DNA from 2 places in the Peribacillus sp. FSL K6-5616 genome. Region 1 is predicted to be linked to the other one. Evidence: riboswitches for the same ligand, from Rfam matches in the RefSeq annotation. Region 1 holds a riboswitch; the other holds the start of a gene.

Region 1 (3,717 bases):
TTTTATAAGAAATAGAAACGAATATTTTAAAAGATAAAAAGGAGAATATATGAAAATTGGTTTGGTACGGCATTTTAAGGTGGCACATGAATTTCCTACTGGGAAATCTGTGACGGCGGATGATATGAAGCAATGGTTTGTGGACTATGATGCAGCGGATATTATTTATGGAACGACTTTATTTGGCGTGGAGGAATGGCAGGAATGTTATTGCAGTGATATGTCGAGAGCCGTCAAGACAGCGGAACACATCTTTCCAGGCACGGTTCATCGGATGGAGGAGCTGCGGGAAATACCTTCTCCCCCTTTGAGAGGAAGGGTTAAGCTGCCGTTCATCCTTTGGGCCATCTGGATTCGCTGCTGCTCGGTGATCAACAAGCAGACAAGGGCGGAAATTAAGATTGCAGAGCAAAGGATCAATAATGTATTGGATGAAGTCTTTGCAAAGGGGGAAAGGAATGTTCTGATCGTGAGTCATGCCGCCCTCATGGTATATATGAGGAAAGAGCTGATCCGACGGGGGTTCACCGGTCCAAAGTTCAAGATTGCCAGTAATGGAAAATTGTATGTATTTGAAAGCGGAAAAGGGAAATGAATATATGGTTCCCCACCGGAAAAGGTAAGCCATTTTGCGAAGAAAGAGGCATGTATTTTCCGAATAGTTATTCTTTTTTTATTGGTTGTGGTTTATTATTGTAATAGTGTAATTTTTACGAATTCAATATTGGGGAAAGAGGGGTGGACATTTTGCTGAAGGCAGTTTTTTTTGATTTAGATGATACATTACTATGGGATCAGAAAAGTGTAAAAGAGGCTTTTGTGGCCACATGCGAAGTTGCCAAGGAGAAATATGGTCTGAATGTCGACGAGTTTGAAGAAGCGGTGCGGAAGGAAGCGCGTGATCTTTATTCTTCTTACGATACATATGCATTCACTCAAATGATCGGAATCAACCCATTTGAGGGACTATGGGGGAATTTTCAGGATGATCATGATGAATTCCGGAAGATGGCCGGGATCGCACCGGCTTATCGGAAAGAAGCGTGGACGAGGGGCTTGAAGGCATTAGGGATCGATGACCCGGAATTTGGGCTTGAACTGGCAGAACGTTTCCCGGCCGAAAGACGCAAAAAGCCATTTATCTATGAAGAAACATTCCGTGTTCTGGATGAATTAAAAGGGAAGTACAACTTGCTATTGCTAACGAACGGATCTCCTGAACTGCAAAATACCAAACTTGAAATAACGCCTGAACTGGTTCCTTATTTCGACCAAATCGTGATTTCAGGCGCATTTGGTCGAGGTAAACCGGATGCCTCCATTTTTGAGCATGCTTTGCAAATCATGGAGCTGGATAAGGATGAAGTATTGATGGTCGGCGATAATTTAATGACCGATATCCTTGGAGCATCACGGGTAGGTATAAAGTCGGTTTGGATAAATCGCCATGATAAGAAACGGAATGAAGTGCTTCCAACCTATGAAATCAAGCATTTAGAGGAGCTTTTCCCTATCCTTGAGAGCCTGGGGAATTAATTGGCGGTCCTCCTCCAAATAACAAATTTTGGAGAGTTGCAATGAAAATATTAGGTCTTTCAAATTATTTACAGAATGAAAAGGGTGAGATATAGTTACCCTGTAATCAATTAAATTATTCAGACTAGGGGTGTCCAATAAAAGTTGGGCTGAGAGAGAAGCGCTTAAGCTTCTTAACCCTCAGGACCTGATCTGGTTCATACCAGCGTGGGGAAGTTAGAATCTACTAAACGATGACCTTTCAATTGGTCATTTCTGTAGTCATACTAACGTTAGCCGGGTCTTTAATATGAGACCTGGCTTTTTCGTGCGAAGTGGATTGGATTTTGTCCTTTTTAAATGAACTTAAAAAGGAGAAATGAAATCATGAAGAGTAATTCAGTAAATGACATGAACGTTTCAATTATGTCCAGTTTTGCCGGGAGTAAAAAAGTGTATGTTGAGGGATCTAGACCCGATATTAAAGTACCTATGCGTGAAATTGAGCTAAGTCCGACGACAGGGGCATTCGGTGAAGAGGAGAATCCGCCTTTACGTGTATATGATACAAGCGGCTTCTATACGGATTCAGAATATCCGATTGATATTCATAAAGGCCTTGCCCCGATCAGACGCAGCTGGGTTCTGGAACGGGAAGATGTTGAAGAGTATGAAGGGCGTGAAATAAAGCCCGAAGATAACGGATATAGAAAAGTGGAGTCACAATCCAATGCCGAAGTTTTTCCGGGATTGAAAAGAAAACCATTGCGTGCGGTGAAAGGAAAAAACGTAACCCAGCTCCATTATGCCCGCAAAGGGATCATTACTCCAGAAATGGAGTTCATTTCGATCAGGGAAAATGTAGCCCCTGAGTTTGTAAGGGAAGAGGTAGCTAGCGGGCGGGCAATCATTCCGGCAAATATTAACCATCCTGAAAGTGAGCCCATGATCATCGGACGTAATTTTCACGTGAAGATAAATGCGAATATAGGAAATTCAGCTGTCAGTTCATCGATTGAAGCTGAAGTGGAGAAAATGACTTGGGCCACACGATGGGGTGCAGACAACATAATGGATCTTTCCACAGGAAAGAATATTCACACGACGCGGGAATGGATTATCAGGAATTCACCTGTGCCGGTTGGGACGGTTCCGATATATCAAGCATTGGAAAAAGTGAATGGGGTCGCGGAAGATTTAAATTGGGAAGTTTTCCGGGATACATTAATCGAGCAGGCTGAGCAAGGTGTCGATTACTTCACCATACACGCTGGTGTACTTTTGCGATACATCCCCATGACAGCAAAGCGAGTTACGGGTATTGTTTCCCGGGGAGGCTCCATCATGGCACAATGGTGCTTGGCCCACCACCAGGAAAGTTTTCTCTATACACACTTTGAAGAGATTTGTGAAATCATGAAGACGTATGATGTTTCTTTCTCATTAGGTGACGGTCTCCGTCCGGGATCCATTGCAGATGCAAACGATGAGGCACAATTTGCGGAATTGGAAACACTTGGGGAATTGACGAAGATTGCTTGGAAGCACGACGTTCAAGTCATGGTGGAGGGACCCGGTCACGTACCGATGCATTTGATTAAAGAAAATATGGATAAGCAGCTGGAAGTCTGTCAAGAAGCACCATTCTATACCCTGGGACCATTGACGACGGATATAGCTCCTGGATACGACCATATCACTTCTGCGATTGGTGCTGCCATGATTGGATGGTTTGGAACGGCCATGCTTTGCTATGTGACACCGAAAGAGCATTTGGGACTGCCGAATAAAGAGGATGTTCGGGTAGGGGTCATTACTTATAAAATTGCAGCACACGCAGCTGATCTTGCAAAAGGCCATCCGCAGGCAAGAAAACGGGATGATGCCCTTTCGAAGGCTAGATTCGAATTCCGTTGGAGAGATCAATTCAATCTTTCCCTTGATCCTGAAAGGGCGGTTGAATATCACGATGAAACTCTTCCGGCAGAAGGGGCCAAAACAGCCCATTTCTGTTCAATGTGCGGACCGAAATTCTGCAGCATGAGAATCTCTCAGGACATCCGTGATTTGGCGAAGAAAAAGGGTCTGGGTTTTGAGTCGGTAATCGATGAAGGGCTTAAAGAAAAAGCGAATGAATTTAGGAAAACGGATGGGGAAATCTATCAATGATTCCAACGAGAGGGAGAATTCGATGAATCGGGT
Region 2 (3,717 bases), 3.1 Mb from region 1:
GGAAAAACGCCGCGGTGTGATCAATAAAGGGTACGATGCCGATTTTACCGTGTTTAATCTGGATGTCTTTGCTGTTGCACCGGATGATCTCCTGAAAGCTAAGGCGGTCATGACGGTCATCGATGACAAAATCATGTATGATAAAAATTAACAGTTGCAAAAAAAGAAATGGAAATACAAAATTGTTAGATGGAATTAGATAAAGGAATGTAAATGGAAAGAAGGCTTGTTATGAAAGTGGATCAACAAAAAGAAGGGGCGATTTATGCAGCCCTTTCTTACATGATGTGGGGAGTTGTGCCGGTTTACTGGAAGTTCCTTCAGGGAGTCGGTGCAATAGAAATTTTAGCTCAGAGGGTATTATGGTCTTTCGTGTTCATGCTGGTTTTATTGATGTTCATGAAAAAATGGCAGGCGTTTCTTGATTATGTCAAAAACATAATGGGAAATCCGAAACTCTTTACGGCATTGCTAACGGCGTCACTGCTTGTTACAGCTAATTGGGGAGTGTTCATATGGGCCGTTAACTCAGGACGGATCCTCGACACGAGCCTTGGATATTATATCAATCCGCTCGTCAGTGTACTATTGGGAGTGATAGTCTTAAAAGAAAAATTGAGCGGGGCCCAAATCATTTCATTCCTGCTTGCAGGAATCGGAGTCTTGATCCTTGGCATTCATTTCGGCACGATCCCGTGGATCTCTCTTGTTTTGGCCATGACCTTTGGATTATACGGTCTGGCAAAAAAAATGATCAAGGCCGAATCGGCAATCGGGCTGACGCTTGAAACGATGATGGTAACGCCTCTGGCCCTAGGTTACCTGATTTACTTGATGAACAGGTCGGAAATGCAATTCTTTACAGACGGAAGCACAAGCTTGCTGTTGGTGGGCGGCGGGATTGCCACGGCATTGCCTCTTTTATATTTTGCAAAAGGGGCGGAGAAGATCCCGTTATCGATGCTTGGCATTTTTCAGTATATCGCTCCGACCTTATCTTTATTGATCGGGGTATTCGTCTATCATGAAAGTTTCACCAAAGCACATCTTTTAGCCTTTTTGTTCATATGGTCAGCTTTGGCTGTTTATACACTATCCATAACGAAATGGGGGCAGGCAAGTGCCCGCAGGTTCAAAGGCAAAGGGAATATTGGTGCGTGAAAAGAAAAAAATGCTTGGGGAGATTTCTGCCCAAGCATTTTTTTTTATGTCGTTACTCAATAAAACGGTTTTATGGCATAGGCGAAATGCCAGGGTCATGAAAGGTATATCTTCGAACCTATTTCAGAAACAATACAATTGGAAAGGCAGGCAGGATTGTTATCGGGATTGGCACGGGGGGAATTCAGTTGGAATTGTCTATAGAAGGAACTATCCAGGAAAATGATATGTGTTGTCAGGAATGCTGATATGGTGGCGTACGGCTTTCTATTGCTATTTAATTCATCGATGATTCCCTGTGCAGTGGTAATCCCGATCCCGTGGCCATAAAAGAGGTTATTCCCTAATAATAGGGCATTTTCACCTTGCCATTCAGGGGTTGCCAAGTCGTGATCAGGGTTTTTGAAGTAAACGCAATCACCTGGTAAATAGTCCCTTCCCTGGTGAACGTTGAGAGCCATATTCCTTGGAGGGCGCCAGTCATATAAAAATAGGTCTGAAAAAAGATAGTCGAAATTCCTGGGGCCGATTAAATCCAAAATCGCCTTTAAAAAAGTGACGACTATTGCTGTCCCGCATTCGAAGGCATAAAGCCCCCCATTCATGAAAATGTCAACGAGCGCATCATGAGGGAGAATCCCTGGCTGAAGGGTGAAGGTGCCATCCTTTGAAAGGTGCCAATAACGCTGATTGGATTGAGACTCCTCAAGTGTGGAAAATTCCGGCCCGCTTTTATCCAACGCAATAGCTGCCTCTATGACCCGGTTCCTCAGCTGTATCTCGAAATTAAAATCCCCAAAGTTCCGGTATTCAAAAACGTTAGAATCTTCCGCCAAGCATTGAAGAGTTTCAAGCGATCTGGCAGAGGCTGCACCTGGTTGGATTTGACTGACATCTAACCATTTGTGATTAATCTTTATCATGACATATCCACCTTTTGCTTATGAAATTAAGGGTTTAATAAAACCAGTAAACAAAAATGTCTACACGTAATGCTCATTATATGAATGCTTGCAAAGAAATGACTATTTGGAACGTGTCCGCCACCGTTGCAGCCAGGAATGATTGGAACGGAAAGAGGCAGAACTATTTTGCTTTCAATGATTTTCGTTCCAAAAGATGTTTTGCAAGATATCCTGAAGTGCAAGGAATACCTTTCAAATTAGAGAGTAGAAGCAAATTAGTATTCCTTTTTCCCTATGAATTGATATAATGAGAGAGAAAAGTTCATATGTGCGAGAAATGTAGGGGGGCCAGTACTGCTGGCTGAGATTGCATCCATTAGATGCTGACTCTTTGAACCTGATCTGGGTGATGCCAGCGGAGGGAACATATTATGACTGATTTTCTGTTTTGTATGTTAACGTCCGAATTCATCTTCGGGCGTTTTTTGTTTTTTTATCCAGTATTTGAATAGCCCCCTAATATGGTTCCGGCATATGGATCTTATAGAATGAGAATGTGTAGGAGGATAATGACTTGAATAAATTCTTACCACTGTTAACTTCGTTCTTCCTTTTAGCTGGATGCGGAGCAGGCGGAACCAATGAAAAAGAAGAAGCATCTAAAAATGAAGAATTAAAAAAGGTATTGGTCGTGCTCGATTGGACACCGAATACAAACCATACAGGATTGTATGTAGCCAAGGAAAAAGGTTATTTTAAAGAACAAGGTCTTGATGTGGAAATTATCATGCCAGGTGAAGCTGGTGCTGATAAGCTTGTCGCTTCAGGGAAATCTGAATTTGGCGTGAGTTACCAGGAGGGCATAACACAGGCCCGCGTGCAGGGCGTACCGATTGTTTCGGTAGCTGCCGTCATCCAGCATAATACCTCGGGATTCGCTTCCCCAGAGGAAAAGGACATTACGACTCCCAAGGATTTTGAAGGGAAGACTTATGGCGGCTGGGGATCTCCGGTTGAAAAGGCCATTATTGATTCACTCATGAAAAAGGAAAATGCGGATGTAAATGAAGTGGACATAGTCAATACAGGGGACATGGATTTTTTCACTTCGGTTAAAAGGGATATAGATTTTGCCTGGATTTATTATGGTTGGACAGGCATTGAGGCCGAGCTGCGGAATGAAAAGCTTAATATGGTGTACTTAACCGAATACTCTGATAAGCTTGATTACTATACGCCTGTTTTGACTACAAATGAAAAGATGATAAAAGAAGATTTCGAGACTGTTAAAGCATTCGTTCATGCAGCTTCGAAAGGGTACCAGTTTGCGATTAAGAATCCTGATGATGCAGCGGATATGTTAATCGAGTCTGCACCGGATCTTGATCCAAAACTGGTGAAGAGAAGCCAGGAGTGGCTTGCAGACAAGTATCAGGATGATGCTCCGCGATGGGGTGAACAAAAGCTTGAAATTTGGAAGAATTACAGTGAGTGGATGACTGAAAATAAGCTTCTTGAAGGTGATTTCGATCCTGAAAAGGCATTTACCAATGAATTTTTACCAAACTAGGAGGAGATACAATGGCCAATTCATTAATTAGTATACAAATTATTCCTAAAGGGGAAAATGTCATCCCTATGGTCGATGAAG

What was found. Region 1 has a riboswitch for thiamine pyrophosphate ahead of thiC (phosphomethylpyrimidine synthase ThiC). Riboswitches for the same ligand answer to the same signal wherever they lie in the genome.
Region 2: linked by a shared signal. The riboswitch ahead of MHB45_RS16825 (ABC transporter substrate-binding protein) and the one ahead of thiC (phosphomethylpyrimidine synthase ThiC) in region 1 are both predicted to bind thiamine pyrophosphate.

What each region holds. Positions count from the first base shown of each region.
Region 1 is NZ_JBBOYT010000001.1:359,018-362,734, forward strand. Features, by position in the region: gene MHB45_RS01740 (histidine phosphatase family protein) at 50-595, shown strand; gene MHB45_RS01745 (HAD family hydrolase) at 748-1,536, shown strand; TPP riboswitch at 1,653-1,767, shown strand; gene thiC (phosphomethylpyrimidine synthase ThiC) at 1,903-3,684, shown strand; gene MHB45_RS01755 (hypothetical protein) at 3,707-3,717, shown strand, end outside.
Region 2 is NZ_JBBOYT010000001.1:3,507,311-3,511,027, reverse strand. Features, by position in the region: gene MHB45_RS16840 (amidohydrolase) at 1-151, shown strand, start outside; gene rarD (EamA family transporter RarD) at 232-1,161, shown strand; gene MHB45_RS16830 (protein-glutamine gamma-glutamyltransferase) at 1,257-2,084, opposite strand; TPP riboswitch at 2,398-2,507, shown strand; gene MHB45_RS16825 (ABC transporter substrate-binding protein) at 2,641-3,636, shown strand; gene MHB45_RS16820 (thiamine-binding protein) at 3,648-3,717, shown strand, end outside.